One region of the Abyssicoccus albus genome, then DNA from elsewhere that is predicted to be linked to it. Evidence: riboswitches for the same ligand, from Rfam matches in the RefSeq annotation. Region 1 holds a riboswitch; each other region holds the start of a gene.

Region 1 (6,128 bases):
TCAAAAATTAAAATTAACAGAGGGCAACTGACGACAGAAGTTGATGAAGAGACGACACACTTTAAACGTTATAATGTTACGGATCATGGGATATCGAATCGCGTTATCCCTGGTGTGAAAGGTGGTATTCATCATGTAACGGGTGTAGAGCATAATGAATACGGAAAGCCAAGTGAAGCAAGTGATAATCGTAATGAACAGATGAATAAAAGGATGCGTAAATTAGATTCATTTGAATTGAGTGAACCGTTCCATGTTAATATTGATCATAATGAAGCTGAGATTTTAGTGATTGGTTTTATTTCGACGTACGGTGCAATTGATGAAGCAATCAGTAGAGTTGATGCAAAAGTGAATCATATTCAAATACGACAGCTATACCCATTACCTGTAGATCAATTGATGCGTTATGTCGCAAAGGCTCAAAAAGTCCTTATTGTTGAACATAACTATAGAGGACAATTGACTCAATTGGTAAAATCCGAAACAAATATTCATGACAAACTGGAGACATTAACGAAGTATGATGGAAAACCATTTAAACCAAAAGAAATCGAAGAGAAGATTAATGAAATGTTAGGACGTGTTAAGTAATGGCAACATTTAAAGATTTCAGAAATGACGTAAAGCCGAATTGGTGCCCTGGATGTGGAGATTTTAGTGTACAAGCCGCAATCCAAAAAGCGTGCGCCAATATTGGGTTAGAACCACATGAACTCGCAGTCATTACAGGAATAGGGTGTTCTGGAAGACTAAGTGGCTATATTAATTCATATGGATTCCATTCGATTCATGGACGAGCTCTTCCACTTGCTCAAGGTGTTAAAATGGCAAATAATGATTTGACCGTTGTCGCAAGCGGAGGAGATGGTGATGGATTCGCAATTGGTATGGGTCATACAATCCACGCATTGAAAAGAAATATTGATATTACGTATATCGTAATGGACAATCAAATTTACGGTTTAACTAAAGGGCAAACGTCACCAAGTAGTGCACACGGTTTTGTGACAAAGTCTACGCCTAAAGGTTCAATTGAGCCAAGTATCTCTCCATTACAACTTGCGATATCATCAGGTGCAACATTTGTTGCACAATCTGTATCTTCAGATATTAAAGAATTAACAAGTATTATCGAACAAGGGATGAATCATAAAGGATTTTCATTTATTAATGTATTTTCACCATGTGTAACATATAATAAAGTGAATACGTATGACTGGTTTAAAGAACATTTAACACATGTTAATGATATCGAATCATTTGATTATAAAGATAAATCTAAAGCAATGAATGCAATCATAGAACATGATGGACTGGTTAAAGGATTAATCTATCACAACAGTGAAGCAAAAAGTTATGCAGAACAAATTGATGGTTATTTGGATGAGTCGTTAGCAAAGAGAGATTTACAGTTAGATTCTGCTACATTTGATGATTTGATGAAAGAGTATATTTAATGATGTTGAATATTTATACCACAATAATTAATAACGATTATCATATCATTAATTACTAATGTGTTTTAAAGGAGGAAAGGTAAATACTATGAATGTAATGATGAGTATACAAATCATTCCGAAACCTAATGATCATGAAGATGTCATTGAATATGTAGATGAGGCAATCCGCATCATTGATGAGAGTGGATTAAATTATCGTGTTGGGCCATTAGAGACGACAATTGAAGGAACAATGTCACAATGCTTATCATTAATCGATAAGATGCATTCTAAAATGCAAGATATGGGATCAAAAAGTACGATGAGTCAAATTAAAATATATCAATCCGAGGCGCATCAAAGGATTACTGATTTAACCCATCAATATGATGAAAAAAATGGATAAAATGTCGAGTTAATTAATGATTTACTATTGATTTATTTATTGAGTTTAGTATTATTAATATAACAATTAAATAAGCACTAGGGGTGTATTATATTTATATAATACTGAGACGGTTGAATTCGGACCCTTTGAACCTGATCAAGAATAGACGCTTGCGTAGGGAAGTGACAATTATGTTAACGTATCGATATGATCATCAATATGTCCACTTCCTATGTCTATAGGGAGTGTTTTTTATTTGTTTAAAATATTATTTTATTTTTAAGGAGGATGTACAAATGAGTACAGAGTCGAAAGGTTTAAAGTTATCAGATATTTTAATTACAGTATTTATTGCGGTCATCTTCGCAATTATTTACAAAGTATGGTGGGGGTTTTATGGCATTGCTGAAGCAACGGGATTGAGAATTGAGCAATTAACATATGGTATGTGGTTTATTGCGGCAATTATTGCTTATTTACTTATCAAAAAACCTGGTGTTGCCTTACTCGCTGAATTTGCAGCAGGTGCAGGTGAAACAATCGTGATGGGTCAATTTCATATTCCTACTTTGATTTATGCATTCTTACAAGGATTAGCGTGTGAGCTTGTATTTATGTTATATCGCTATAATAGACATACTTTGTTCGTCAGTATGTTAGCCGGGGTAGCGGCTGCCATTGCATCATTTCCAATTGATTGGTACTACGGATATTTAAGTGAAGTTCAATTATGGAATGTAATTTTAATGTTAGTATTCAGAATCATTAGTGGTGCGATTTTAGCAGGTGGTCTAGCATATGTGATTGTAAAAGCTTTAGAGAAAACGGGCGTGACGAAATTATTAAGACCGAGTCAAAAAGAGGATTACGACGCATTATAATTAGGTGGTAAATATGGTCATATCTATAAAAAATTTAAGACTAAAGTTTTCAGGTGTAGAGAAAAAATTATTTGATGGATTAAATATTGATGTACATCAAGGAGAAAAAGTGTTAATGCTTGGACCGAGTGGATCCGGTAAGACGACATTATTACAAGTGATGAGTGGTATTATTCCTAGAAGTATTGATATCGCGCATAAAGCAGATGAATTAGTTATTGATGATTATGCATCGGTTGTATTTCAAAATCCAGATAGTCAATTTTGTATGCCAACGGTTGGAGAGGAACTCGCATTTATATTAGAAAATCGCTGTATACCTACAGAACAAATGGTATCAAAAATAGAAGATGTACTTCAAACGGTTCGTCTTGATGTGTCGTTAGATAAGTCAGTCGAAAATTTATCAGGAGGGATGAAGCAACGTCTTGCGATTGCTTCATCTTTATTACAGCAAGCTAATACTTGGTTTTTAGATGAGCCAACGTCGATGTTAGATCCAAATGCAACGAATCATTTGTGGGATGTAATTCAAGATATATGGCAAGATAAGACGGTTATTATCGTCGAACATAAAGTCGAACAAGTCTGGAATTATGTCGATCGTGTCATATTAATGAATTATGATGGAGAAGTGATTGCATCGAATACACCGAATCAAATTCTACTTCAATTTGAGGAGCAGCTTGAATCATTTGGTGTATGGTATCCAGGTGCGTGGAATAATCGTCCTGAAAAAATACAAAAAGCTCATAACCCTACTGACACGAAAGGAATACTATATGGTCACGATCTTATCGCTAAACGAGGAGATAAAACGTTATGGCAGTGTGATCGATTCGAATTTCACTCAGGTCAGTGGATTACATTAGAAGGAGATAATGGTACTGGAAAGTCAACTTTTTTTGAGATGTTAATGCAATTAATTCCATACGATGGAGATATTTATTACGATGACGAACAATTGCAATCGATTAAAATGGCAGCTCAGTCAATTTATTATGTTTATCAAAATCCAGAACTTCAATTTGTAATGAATACTGTATTTGAAGAGTTATACATTAATACATACAATGGTCAAAAAGAACAAGCAACAAAGCAGACAGAAGATATGCTAAAGTTATTAAAGTTAGATCATGTGAAGACATTACATCCTTATGAATTATCTGTCGGACAGAAAAGACGACTCAGTGTAGCAACAGCAATACTAAGTCGTGCTGACGTATTATTGCTTGATGAACCAACCTTTGGATTAGACTCACATAATACATTTGAACTGATTAAATTAATTCAACAATTAAAAAATGAAGGAAAATTAATTATTACCATTACACATGATGAACAAATTTTAGAAATGTATAGTGATGTTCGATGGATCATTAAAGATGGTCAATTAGCTCAAAGAGGTGATCACAATGATTGAGTCGTGGATTAATCGCTATAGTTTTTTGCAAGATGTAAATCCTGTGACGAAAATTATTAGTGCAATCATTATATTTTTTGTCCTATTGTTTATTCATAATTTTGATATGATGGTATATTTGACGTTGTTAATGTTCGTTTATTTAATCATCTTTAGTGGCATTAAATTAAAGCCACTCTTCATTGTCTTAACTATCGTTACAGTGTTATCGATGACATCAAGCTTATTTATGCTATTTTATGGAGAAGGTGAACGTACTTTATTCAAATTTTATTTCATTCACATCACATGGGAAAGCTTAACTAGGAGTAGTCATCTTTTCATGAGATCATTTGTTGTCACACTATATGGTATGGCGATTGCATTTACGACACGAATTGTGATGATATTTTACAGTCTAATGATTAACTTAAAGTTGAAACCGAAATATGCCTATGGCTTTATGGCTGCAATACGAATGGTTCCAATATTTATTGATGAAGCAATCAGATTACGTAAAGCACTCAAAATGAGATATCAAGTGATTGATAAAAAATTTTATAACGGACTTAATAGAGTGAATCATTACTTAATCCCATTGCTAAGTCAATCGATTCGAAAAGCACACCGATTAGCTGTAGCAATGGAAACAAAGGGTTTCACAAATGGTAAAAGAACATATTATTATCATCCTAAATTTTCTAAATTTGATGTATTGTACATCATTTTAACCATTGTAATATTTATTATTGCAATGGTCCTTGGAGATCATTTTCCGATATTTAATATTAATGACGTGAGATAAAATAAAATAACTTTGATAATCCTCTCAAAAACCTTTATAATAAGTTAATATATAGGTTTAGAGAGGATTTTTTAAAGTGAATGAAGAACAAAGAAAGCAGCAGCAACAAACTAAAACTAAGCCAAACTTAGAAAAAGATTATAGTAAATATTTCGAACACGTATTCGAGCCACCTAATTTAAAAGATGCTAGAAAACGTGGTAAAGAAGATGTTCAATATCATAAAGATTTTAAAATTGATGAACGATTCCAAGGAATGGGTAAAGGACGTAAATTTTACATTAGAACGTACGGTTGTCAAATGAACGCGCATGACACAGAAGTGATGGCAGGGATTTTCCAAAGTTTAGGATATGAAGCAACGACTTCAGTTGATGATGCAGACGTCATTTTATTAAATACGTGTGCAATTCGTGAAAATGCTGAGAATAAAGTCTTTGGTGAAATAGGAAATTTGAAACATATCAAACAAGCACGCCCTGACTGTTTGATCGGCGTATGTGGTTGTATGTCTCAAGAAGAAGCGGTAGTGAATAAAATATTAAAGTCATATCACAATGTAGATATGATTTTTGGGACTCATAATATACATCGTTTGCCTGAGATATTAGAAGAAGCTTATATGTCGAAAGCGATGGTTGTTGAAGTTTGGTCTAAAGAAGGTGATGTGATAGAGAACCTTCCAAAAGTCCGCGATGGTAAAATTAAAGCGTGGGTAAATATTATGTATGGTTGCGATAAATTCTGTACGTATTGTATCGTGCCGTTTACTCGAGGGAAAGAACGATCAAGAATGCCTAAAGATATCATTGATGAAGTTAGAGATCTTGCAAGGCAAGGGTATCAAGAAATTTGTTTATTAGGTCAAAACGTCAATTCATACGGTAAAGATTTAGGGTTGGATTATGATTTAGGTGACTTAATGAGAGATGTTTCAAAGATTGATATTCCTAGAGTTAGATTTACGACAAGTCATCCTTGGGACTTTACGGATAATTTAATTGAAGTCCTCGCAACTGGAGGAAATTTAGTCGAGCATATCCACTTGCCTGTGCAATCAGGTAACAATGAAGTGTTAAAAATCATGGGACGTAAATATACTAGAGAAAGTTATTTAGAACTCGTTCGAAAAATTAAACAACAAATTCCTGATGTTGCATTAACCACTGATATTATTGTCGGCTACCCAAATGAAACAGAAGAACAGTTC
Region 2 (6,128 bases), on a different contig from region 1:
CACGTGTTTTGACCGCTTCACTAAAAGCTTGTAAATAATCATGGATATCATCAGACTCGACATTCGACATTTTAACAAAAGCAAAACCATATAACGGACCACTGGCTCCACCAATTTTAGACATTAAAGTCATACCTGTTGTTTTCAATACCGTTTGAACCGATGCATCATCTATAGATCCCTCTAAAGACTTAAATCCTCGCAGCATGTTAACACCATGATCTCCATCACCAATTTCACGATCTAAAGATGTTAATAATCCTTCCTTTTCTTCAAAGACAGTCACTAGACTAAGTAATCTTTCTTTAAGTTGTTGTGCGTCCATCACAATCACCCTTTCTTAAAAATATCGACTTTCTGTATGAGCATTTAGCGCTGTTAATAGTTCATCATGACTAGGTGCAATCGTGATTGAGAAACCTTCCATATTTAAAGATGTCATGTAATCTCCAACCAACCATTGCTGTACATTCAAACCTTTGGACTGGAAATATTCATGTACGTACTTCACGACGATATTTAATTCAGTAAGTGGTGTTGCACCCATTCCATTAACCATGACAACTACAGATTTACTTTCGACTTCTTTTAGTAATAAGTCACCTAATTGTTCAACAATTTTATCAACAGATTCAACAGGTTTTCTTTGCAATCCTTTTTCACCATGAATTCCGATACCAATCTCCATCTCATCATCTTGAATATCAAAACCATTTTGACCTGTAGAAGGAATCATCGGTGCTGTGAGCGCCATCCCAATAGACTTAACATCAACTAACAACTGCTCAACTTTATCTTTAATCTCATTGAGTGGCAGTCCTTGCTCTGATAAAAACCCTGCATATTTATGAACAATCACAGTCCCCGCGACACCACGACGTTTTTCAACATCTTCAATACTAATATCATCACGGACAATCACTGTTTCAACTTGAATGCCTTCCATCTCAGCCATCTCTTGTGCCATTTCGAAATTCATAACATCACCAGCGTAATTTTTAACAATTAATAACACACCATCACCATTATCAACTGCTTTAATCGCAGATAACACCTTGTCAGGTGTTGGAGATGTAAATATCTCACCACACACAGCAGCATCTAACATTCCCTTAGCCACATATCCTGCATGCGCAGGTTCATGACCACTACCACCACCTGAAACTAAAGCAACTCCTTTAGCCTTCTTCTCTTTACGAACAACAACTGTGTCTTCGATGATCTCAATATCACTATTTGCTAGTTTCAATCCCTCTAACATGTCACTTAAAACTGAAGTACGGTCTTTGATTAATTTTTTCATTGAAATCACTCCTTTTTATTATATATCTATATTGTACTCCTATTTTCAAATAATTAAAAAAGATATCATGGTTTTATAGACTTGTTCACAATATGTTCAATATCATTATGGTGCGCGTATTTCCAGTTTGCGCGCACCATATACTTGAAAACCACCAATTCCTTCATTATGGTGCGCGTATTTTCTATTTGCGCGCACCATATCCTTGAAAATCACCAATTCCTTCATTATGGTGCGCATATTTCCAATTTGCGCGCACCATATTTCAATCAGTGCCGATTTCTGTCATAATAAAATAAAAAGGAGTCTCACGATGTTCATCAACAACCAACTTAAGTCATTAAGATTATCTCAAACTTCATACCCAACACTACCTGATGAATACCCTTCTAATCCTTTCGACCTTTTCGAGCAGTGGTTAACAGATGCGGTCCACAAAGAAACCGAAGGGAATACGTTAGTTTTATCAACACAACACGACGGGACCGTCGATTCTCGTATCGTACTTTTGAAAGCGATCCATAATGAATCTCTCTTTATCGAGAGTCGAACGGCGCGTCGAAAGGTTGATCAACTTCGTCAACACAATCAAGTGGCTGTGAATTTTTATTGGCCGGTGACGGGTCGACAAGTGAGAATTCAAGGGATCGCTTCGTTTGAATATCCCGAACAAATCAATGACTATCTAGATGCTTCAACACGTGATGATTTAACTGTAGTCCAGATCAAACCAACGCGTTATGAATTTTATCAAAGTCTGACTGAAGGTGGGTTCAAACGGTTTGAATATACGAATCCAACAGATTGGACAATCCATACATTATAAAAGCCGAGGTCATAAACCTCGGCTTTTTTTCATCCTTTAGCAACAGGCCACTCTTCTAACGTTTCACACATCTCCCAGAACATATATTCATAATAACTCGTCTTCACAATGATCTCCTCAAGTTCAGCGAGTTCACGTTCAGGTTTCCCTGCTGTCAGTTGATCCATTAACTCAATGGCACTATTCGTCAATTCAGTAAAATCATCGCCTGAATACATCTCAATCCATTGAGCATAACGATTCCCTTCCACTGATTGTTCCGCTAAAGATTTTCCGATATAATTATAACTCCACGCACACGCTAACAACGCCGCCACGACATGCTCAGGACCACCCCGTTGAGCGTGATTCAACATATAACTCGTATACGCTGTATTCACCGCCGCAGCATCTGTTGCTTCTAACGTCTCTTCACTAATTCCGAATTCAAGCGCAAACTTTCGATGTAAATCCATCTCCATAAACAAAGTGCCATGCAGTAATTCACTAAACATCCCCATCGTCTTCAAATCACGCGCTTTACTACTCCCAATCGCCATTAACTTGGCATACTCAATTAAGTACACATAATCTTGCTTCAGCCAATGTTTAAACTTCTCCTCATCTAAAGATCCGTCACCTAATCCTTTGACGAAAGGATGTTCTAAGTACGATGACCAAATCGGTTCAACACGTTTCCAAATACGTTCAGTAAACATATACTTCTCCTCCTATAAAAAAATACCTATACACGTAGGTATAGGTATGAAGACCCACTTCCCTACGCTGGTGTTAATCAATCAGGTTCAAAGGGTCGGAACATATCCTCTCAGCACAATTGTGCACCCCTAGTGTATAGGTTGTATTTGATTTATGTACATTATAACATACATTTCATCATTTCATATTCACATATATAATATCATTCATTTGGGACCTATGATCGTGTGTCATCACTTTCAGTCTTCCTTGATCAGTTTCCACCGTATATTCATAGGAACCACCTTCGAATAAAATATTGACAACTTCTCCTTTAATTCCATGATTGTCATTTAACGATAACTCATGTGGCTTAAGAGGGATAATACCTTCTTCTTTAAAGTGTTGCGTCACTTCCTTATGCCAGTGCATTCCATTCACTTCAAAATGATTATCATTCCATTCACCATGGATTAAATTATGTCCACCAACAAATTCTGCGACAAATGAATTCACTGGATGATTATAAACTTCCTCAGGTGTTCCGACTTGTTCAATTCGTCCCGCATTCATGACAATCACTTTCGTTGCAAGACTTAATGCTTCTGACTGATCATGTGTCACATATAAAAATGATGTTCTTTCTTTATTAAATATTTCTTTTATTTGATAACGTAAGTCTCTCTTTAAATGTGCATCTAAACTACTTAGCGGCTCATCCATCAAAAGCAAGCCTGGCTTAGGAGCAATGGCTCTTGCAATGGACACCCTTTGTTGTTGTCCACCTGACAATTCATGAGGATATCTTTTATGGAAGTCACTTAATCCTACAAGCTTTAAGCAATGTTCGATGCGTTCCTTTCGTTGTGAATCATTCAATTTAGATGTAAATTGATGATTTTTCAAAGGATATTCCACATGCTTACTTACGTTCATATGAGGCCACAGTGCGAATTGTTGGAATACCATCGATAGATTTCGTTTATTCGGTGGTATCGTCTTATGAACACTTGCAACGACTTGTTCATCCATCATAATGTCACCATCACTCAACGGTTCAAAGCCTGCAATTAACTTTAATAATGTTGTCTTTCCACATCCTGATGGGCCAATGAGCACAACAAATTCATCATGATCAATCGTCACATTGATATCATGTAGCACCTGTGTTTGACCGTATTGTTTAGATACATTGATTAATTCCGTTTTCATTATGATAAATCCTTTCTCTTAAACATAGATTGTAATAATAGATACAATAGCCCACCAAGACATAACAAGATAATGACAATGACTGAAAATGCACTAGAGTATTGCTTATAACCTGCACTTTCAAAGCTAAAAATAACGACCCCTATCGTCTCACTACCACTTGCCCATAAAAGAGCACTCAATGTTAACTCAGTTAAAGCTGTAAACATCATTAATAGTAATCCACCAATCATACCTGAAGTGAGTAATGGTAAAAGGATATTTTTGAATCTTAACAAAATATTATTCCCTGATACACTTGCCGCATGTTCTAAGGAAATATGGATTTGTGAATATGTTGATATTGCACTACGCAATGGCAAAATCGTAAATCTTAAAATATAAGCGATTAATAATATGAATACTGTGCCGTATATGCCTGGTTTAACACCAGGTATTGGCTCAATCCAAAATATAATTAAACTCAAGCTTAAAACGGTTCCTGGTAAAGAATAAGGTATTGCAATCCCTATTTCAGTAAATCTCATGTACCACTTGTTATATCTAACGATCATGTACCCGAGAATGATTGCTATAATGAATGATATAATTGTTGCACTAATCGCAAGCATTGCACTATGTTGAATTGCTGACACTGATTTATCATATTCAAATAAAATATACTGGAAGTTCTTTAACGTCAACGTATCCATTGTCAATTTTGCACCGTACGTCTTAGTTAAAGAGGTCTTCACTAGAGCAACAAGTGGCATGATTGAAGTGATTATAAAAAATAACCATATCAATACTTCAATGAACAATCTAAACTTTCCTAAATGAATTCTCGGGGATCTATCTGTTGAACTATATGGGTTCGGTTTAAACTGTCTCAATAATATCCACTGAATGAGTAAAATACAAAATGTTATACATACTAACGCTAATGAAAGAATACTGCCTTGTAAAAATGCGTCATCTCCATATGAAATGACCGCTTGATAAATCGACGTACTTAGTACATCAACACCACCCGGAATCCCAAGAAAGGCTGGGACACCGAAATTATCAATATTTGATAACGCTGCAATCATCATTCCACCAATGATTCCAGTCATCCCCATTGGAATCGTCACTTGTTTCAGTACATCTAATCGATTGCCTCCGTTGACTTGTATCGCTTGCTCTAATGATTTAGGAATTCGTGTAAACACTTGAACACTCATTAAATAAACGAGTGCGTAATGATTAATGCCAAGTACAAACACGATACCTCCTAAGCTGTATAAATCTATATCAATCAACGGGATACTTCTTACAAACTCAGTCCAAGAAATACTCATCATATATGATGGGACTAATAAAGGTAGTATAATAAATATTTGCATCAATTTTTTAAAACGTACATCTGTGTAGGATATAATAAATGCAAATAAAAGTCCTAATGCAGTATTTAACAACGTCGCTAAACATCCGATAATGAGTGTATTTACTATCGATTCGACATTACTGTCTTTTAATATAAATTTTAAATGCTCTAAAGTAATCCCGTGTTCACCGATAAAACTGAGTGAGATCATTCTTATAAATGGATAGACGAAAAAGACAAAGACTGTTCCTACAATAAAAAACCATAGGAAAAAAGAGCGTATGTTACGCTCTTTAATCATTTCATTTAATTTCATAACGATTATTCACCGAAAATATCTTTAAATTTATTTTTATCGTCTTCACGACTTTTCACTAATTCTTTTATGTCAGCATCAATAATATCCATTTCATCAACAGTCTTTAATCCTTCAGGAGCGTCTACACCTTTACGAATTGGTGTGTAACCAATTTCAGCTGCAAGCTTTTGTCCATCTTCACTTAATACGAAATCAACAAACTTTTTAGCAGCTTCAGGGTTTTTCGCGTCTTTCATAATTCCAATCGGTTCAGTAATTACTGGAACACCTTCTTCAGGGTATACAAGTTCTACCGGTGAACCCTCTTGATTCGCACGCGCAACGATGAAGTCTACTACCATTGCATAATCTTTATTACCAGACTGAACCTCTTGAAGCGCACCACCATTACCTTTAACAACCGTAGTGTTGTTTTCTTTTAATTTTTCATAGAATTCCCAACCTA
Region 3 (6,128 bases), on a different contig from region 1:
AATATGTTTCATAATGAATGTATTTAATAGTACGACCACGACAAGTGCAACGACCTTCACAATCATATGACGAAAACTAATGACCCCTTTAATCAATAATAATCTCAAAATAGTACCAATCGTCTCCATTAATAACCAGGCACAGAATAAGAATACCGTAAAATATATTAGATTCAGTAAATAACCATCAAAAGCAAGTTCATAAAACAACCAGTCTTCTAATCCGAGTTCAGCAAACAATGCTTGGAATCCATAAAAACCGAAATAAGGTATAGAGAACGTGTAAATTGCGCCTATAATTAATAAAGTACAAAATGTTAACCATGATATGATAATATTTTTATATTTTTTCATCTATTTCATTGACCGCCTATTTAAATAATAGTGATAACGTACATTTAATATATCATATATAGACATAAAAAAACCTCAAAATTAGATATCGATCCAACTTTAAGGGAATATACTTTATCATATTATTTCTATTCTATATACTGATATTCATGTTAAATGCCTTAATCAGTTTCCAATAAGTGATAAGGTACTATTATTATATATAATAGTACCTTATTGCACCTTACTGTTATTTACGTTTCTTCTTTTTCTTTGAACGAACTTCTGTATTCTTACGATGTTCGATCTCTTCAGCTTGATCTTGAGTCAATTCTTCTGATGATTCCGCTAACTCCTCTGTTGACTTAGAACGATAGAACTTGTTCCCTAACCACGTTTGGAAGACGATGAAAATACCACCGACTGCCCAGTATAACGCTAACGCTGATGGAGATATAAATGAGATCCACATAATCATAATCGGTGAAATTAACATCATGATTTTCATCTGTTGCTTCTGTTCTTCAGGGATAAATTGCAATGAAATCCACGCTTGAACTGCATATGCAATTCCTGCGACGAGCGTAATTAAAATATCTGGTTCCGTTAAATTCATCCATAAGAAATTCGGATACTCTGTAATCCCGCCTTCTGTTGGGAACCTTAATGCATAGTATAAACCTAAAACGATTGGCATTTGAATTAACATTGGTAAACAACCCATATTTAAAGGATTGATGTTATGTTTCTTGTATAATGCCATCATCTCTTGTTGTGCTTCCATTTTCTCTTCTTGCGTTGTTGCGACTTTCACTTTCTTTTGAACACGCTCCATTTCAGGCTTAACTAAAGCCATCTTCTCACGCATTACAGCTTGTGACTTGTATGTGTTCATCATTAATGGGAATAGTGCAAGACGAACGACTAATGTAATCACAATAATCGTCAATCCATAGTTATGGCCTAAAATTGGTCCGAGCCAATGTATCAATGAGTCCATCGGTGCAACGAAGACGTTATAGAAGAAACCTGTACGATCTTCTTTGTTTTCGTAATTACACCCTGCTAACAGCATCGCGACACTGAGCAGTAAGAACGGTAAAAATATTTTCTTTTTCATTCTGTCACCTCTATATTATTCACATAAGTTGTATTTTATCATATGTCGTGACACGTTTAAACAAAAACTATTAGACCGTCCTTTTTATATTAAACAATTTTACTAACCATTAAATGACTTATTAATAAGATTAACGCTTCACTTGATTCAACACTTCTCTCAACTTACGCGTTGCAAGTTCTGGGTCTTTCGCTCGACTAATACTTGATATGATAGCGACTCCATCTGCTCCCGCTTCGATAATGGACTGAATATCGTTAGATTGAATACCACCAATGGCCACCATCGGCATACGTTGATCAATTGCTCTCATCTGTTGTATTCCTTTAGTCCCGATTGAATCACCTGCATCGTGTTTAGATAGTGTATTATATACTGGTCCTGTTCCTATGTAATCTACATATTGTAATACATCTTTTGAACTAGTATATTCATCCTTATTCCCCACAGACAATCCTATAATCTTATCTTTAAATTGTGGATAAATCTCTTCAATCGATGTATCATCTTGTCCAACATGAATACCATCGGCATCACAATGTAATGCGAGTTCAACATCATCATTTACAATGAACGGTACTTCATATTGATGACAGAGCGATTGAATACGTTTAGCGAAGTTTATTTTTTCTTGTCCTTCTAGAGCATTTGTCCCTTTCTCTCGATATTGGAAACAAGTGATTCCACCTTTAAGAGCGAATTCAATCGTCTCTAGCGGCTCACCTGCCGAATCATTTGATCCTTGTATGTAGTATAAAGAGAGCATTTCTCTACTAAAGTTAAAGCGATCACGATTATTTCGTAGATGTTTGTTAAGACTCATATCATTATGCTCTATCATCGAATAACACCCTCACTTCTTCGTCTGAAACATGGTGTAATTGATTTAATAGTTCAACTTGAAATGCACCGGGTCTATCCAATGTTACAATCTCTTCGGCATTCATCCCTGCGGTATGATAAGTGAATAATGCGTATTTTATCGATTCAAAACTATCCATCGGTGAATACATTGCACCAATGATACTCCCTAACACACACCCAGCCCCTGTCATTTTCGTAAATAGCACTGTGCCAGATGTATATGTTTCATATTTATCTGATGTATAAATAATATCTCGTTCACCCGTAATTACAATGTTACACGAAAACATATCATGTGCTTTTTTGGCAATGGCAATCAAGTCATCTTCACTACCATCAAATTGCGAATCTACACCTTTCATTGCCTCTGATGCACCAACGAGCGACGCAATTTCACCAAAGTTCCCTTTCAATACAGCAATTTTATATTTGTCTATCATATTAAGAACCGTTTTCGTTCTATACGATGTAGCTCCTGCTCCAACTGGATCTAGTATAATCGGAACTTCTAGTTCATTTGCGACCTTCATTGCATGATGCATATACTCAAGCTTCTGATCATTTAAAGTGCCGATATTAATCAATAATGCATGAGCATATTGGAGCATTTCATGTTGTTCATTCGGTGCTTCACTCATGACAGGTGATGCGCCCAATGCAATTAAATGATTTGCTGTCATGTGTGTGACGACACTATTAGTCTGGCATACGACTAATGGATTAACTTGTCTTAATGTATTTAAATTCATTGAATCATTCCTTATTCATTTACTATTAATTCCTCATCACTCATTCAATTTAATTTGCACCTGTTACTATATTTTTATTTATGTTTTATCTATTCGTCATTCGACGAATACGCAAAATGATTCACCGGGCCTCTTCCATGCCCTAACTCTGGTGTATGTTTGATCGCCGCTTCAATATAAGCTTTCGCAATACGTACGGCATCTTCAATATTATGTCCTTTCGCAAGCTCTGATGTAATAACGCTTGAGAATGTACAACCTGTCCCATGTGTATGTTCTGTATCAAAACGCTCCCCATTTAATACGATCATTTCTTGACCTTTAATGAATAAGTAGTCTGTTGCATCTCCTTGTAAGTGACCACCTTTTACAACGACACTTTCACAACCAATCTCTTCAATAAACCGTTTACCACACAATTTAATATCATCAAGTGTCTCAATCTTCATGTTTGTAATTCGTTCTGCTTCTGGAATGTTCGGCGTAACAACTGTTGCATTCGGCAATAATTGATTGACTAATATGTTGACTGTTTCTTCTTCTATTAATGCATCTCCACTTTTGGCAATCATAACGGGATCTGACACATATGGAATATCACCATTTTGAATATAAGGTAGTACCACTTCCATCATATCCTTCGTTGCAATCATGCCTGTCTTAATCGCGTCAGGGGTAATATCATCAAAGACACTGTTCAATTGTGCTTCTATAATATCTAATGGTAAATGGTGTATTTGTTGAACACCGAGTGTATTTTGTGCGATGACACTCGTTGTTACACCCATCCCATAGACACCTCTTGATTGAAATACTTTCATATCAACCGATACACCTGCACCACCCGTTGGATCTGTTCCTGCAATACTTAAAGTTGTCATTAATTTATTGTTCATCGTTATTCCACATCCAATCTTCTTGTTGATAACTCATATTAAAGAACTTACGTTCATGCTCACAACTTTGTAGGAAATTCATCTTTACATCTTCTACTTCATCTTGTGACATCATCTCAGCACTTTGGTCAATCCAATTAAATAAATACTCTAACAGTTCATCCATACCTTCGACATAGAAATCAATCCACTTTAACATCGGATGATTGCTTTCTAATGAATGGTGTTCTTTCATCTTTAATGCAAGTTGTTGATATACATATGGGCAAGGACACATGGCAGCAACCGTGTAAGCAATATCTTCTCTCATATTGACTTGATAATACATATGTTTCACATAATGATCTGCACTCGGATACCAATGGTGGTGTCCTTTAATAATATCTTCATAGCTTTTGCCTACATATTCTGATAAAAAATAATGTGCATCCACTTCACCATTAATGACAAAGTCTATTTGAGATAACAAGAAGTTCATCTCTTCATTCGTATGTGCTTTCGGAACCAATAATGCATAAATTTTAGCGAATTCATTCAAATATTGATGATCAGCACGTAAATAGTGTTCTATACTTCCTTTAGGTGTTGATCCATCTAACATTGATTGAATAAAGTCATCATTATAAATTTGATTGATGATTGGACTCGCTAATGATTTAAGTGACTCACTTAATGATTGTGACATACATATACACTCCTTAAAATTAATAATATAAATTTATATTTCACAAAACTATGTATTTGTTAGCAACAATATATTGAACATATAAAAAACCCACAATGCAGCCCTTGCATGTGGGTATATCGGTGCTTAATCTATCACCTTTAAGCCCACTTCCTTACGCTAGCATTATCTAGTTCAAGTATAAGGGATTGACACTCATCATCTCAGCCGTCACGGCACCCCTAGTGGATTTATTTATTTCTATTGTACGCTTTTGACACGCAACTCGTCAAATAAAAGATAGAGTAAAAAAGAGACTTAAGCTTTATGCTTAAATCTCTTCATATGATAATATCCTTTTAATACTTTATATTAGTTTAAGATTGTTACTGTAGCAGAAGTACGTCCTTTAGAGTAAGCTTCACCTTTTGATCCAACTAAAATATCAATGATATTTCCTTTGATTGCTCCACCAGTATCACCAGCGATCGCTGTGAATGAACCGTATGGTGTAGTCACTTGAACTGTTGAACCTAATGGAATGACACGTGGATCTACTGCAATGACACGCTTACCACCTGCATAGATTGAGTTACGTACGTCAATGCCTGTTGCAGTAATTCCTGAACATCCAGCACATCCTGCAGTATAGTGTGTTGCTGATACACGGATTGTACGTCCGTTAGATACTTGTTGTGCTTTAGCACGTTGTTGTTGTGCTTTTTGTGCTTGAGCACGTTTTTCTGCTGCTTTTTGTTCCGCAGCTTTTTGCGCTGCAATTTTTTCTTGTTGTGCTTGACGAGCCTCTGCTTGTGCTTGACGCTCAGCCGTCGCTTTTTGTTCTGCCGCTTTTTGTTCTGCCGCTTTTTGTTCTGCCGCTTTTTGTTCTGCCGCTTTTTGAGCTGCTACACGTTCAGCTTGTTGCTTTTGTTGCTCAGCTTTTTCTGCTGCTTGTGCATTGTTTTGTGCTTGTTGCTTGATTTCTTGTTTTTCTTCTACTTTTTCAGCTTTGATTTCTTTTTGAGCTGCTGGTTTTGCAACTTGAGGTGCTGCTGGTTGATGTACTTTTTGTTGTACTGGTTTTTGAACAACACTATTCGCTGATTCTTTTTTATCAACGATTAATTTCTCACCTGCAATAATTAAGTCTGATTCTAAATCATTCAATGCTTTTAATTGTTGAACAGTTTTACCGTATTGTTTACCAATTAAGAATAAAGTATCACCTTTTTGAATATCATGGTATTTAACAGCTTCAGAGTCTTCTTTATCTACTACTAATTTTTGATCTACTAAAATTAACTCACTTGATAAGTTATTTAATGATTTTAATGCATCAACTGTTGTGTTGTAGTTTAATGCAAGTTCTGATAAAGTATCACCTTTTTGAACTGTATGTTGAGTATCCGCGTTTACACTTGCTGTAATTCCTGTTGAAAGTAATGCTGCTGTACCTAATGTTAATGCTTGTTTCTTCATAATAAAAATCCTCCTAATAATAA

Evidence for each region. A riboswitch is a leader RNA that binds a small molecule or an ion and turns the genes downstream of it on or off. The one in region 1 is predicted to bind thiamine pyrophosphate.
Region 2: linked by a shared signal. The riboswitch ahead of tenA (thiaminase II) and the one ahead of EDD62_RS02610 (ECF transporter S component) in region 1 are both predicted to bind thiamine pyrophosphate.
Region 3: linked by a shared signal. The riboswitch ahead of tenA (thiaminase II) and the one ahead of EDD62_RS02610 (ECF transporter S component) in region 1 are both predicted to bind thiamine pyrophosphate.

Annotation. Positions count from the first base shown of each region.
Region 1 is NZ_RKRK01000002.1:542,099-548,226, forward strand. It holds gene EDD62_RS02595 (2-oxoacid:acceptor oxidoreductase subunit alpha) at 1-594, shown strand, start outside; gene EDD62_RS02600 (2-oxoacid:ferredoxin oxidoreductase subunit beta) at 594-1,460, shown strand; gene EDD62_RS02605 (thiamine-binding protein) at 1,549-1,848, shown strand; TPP riboswitch at 1,918-2,028, shown strand; gene EDD62_RS02610 (ECF transporter S component) at 2,127-2,711, shown strand; gene EDD62_RS02615 (ABC transporter ATP-binding protein) at 2,725-4,134, shown strand; gene EDD62_RS02620 (energy-coupling factor transporter transmembrane component T family protein) at 4,127-4,918, shown strand; gene miaB (tRNA (N6-isopentenyl adenosine(37)-C2)-methylthiotransferase MiaB) at 4,995-6,128, shown strand, end outside.
Region 2 is NZ_RKRK01000003.1:270,268-276,395, forward strand. It holds gene dhaL (dihydroxyacetone kinase subunit DhaL) at 1-325, opposite strand, end outside; gene dhaK (dihydroxyacetone kinase subunit DhaK) at 341-1,303, opposite strand; gene EDD62_RS06535 (pyridoxamine 5'-phosphate oxidase family protein) at 1,617-2,129, shown strand; gene tenA (thiaminase II) at 2,159-2,827, opposite strand; TPP riboswitch at 2,870-2,968, opposite strand; gene EDD62_RS06545 (ABC transporter ATP-binding protein) at 3,006-4,019, opposite strand; gene EDD62_RS06550 (ABC transporter permease) at 4,019-5,680, opposite strand; gene EDD62_RS06555 (ABC transporter substrate-binding protein) at 5,686-6,128, opposite strand, start outside.
Region 3 is NZ_RKRK01000003.1:25,903-32,030, forward strand. It holds gene EDD62_RS05210 (hypothetical protein) at 1-354, opposite strand, end outside; gene yidC (membrane protein insertase YidC) at 584-1,453, opposite strand; gene thiE (thiamine phosphate synthase) at 1,584-2,294, opposite strand; gene thiM (hydroxyethylthiazole kinase) at 2,281-3,066, opposite strand; gene thiD (bifunctional hydroxymethylpyrimidine kinase/phosphomethylpyrimidine kinase) at 3,156-3,962, opposite strand; gene tenA (thiaminase II) at 3,952-4,647, opposite strand; TPP riboswitch at 4,782-4,880, opposite strand; gene EDD62_RS05240 (3D domain-containing protein) at 4,999-6,105, opposite strand.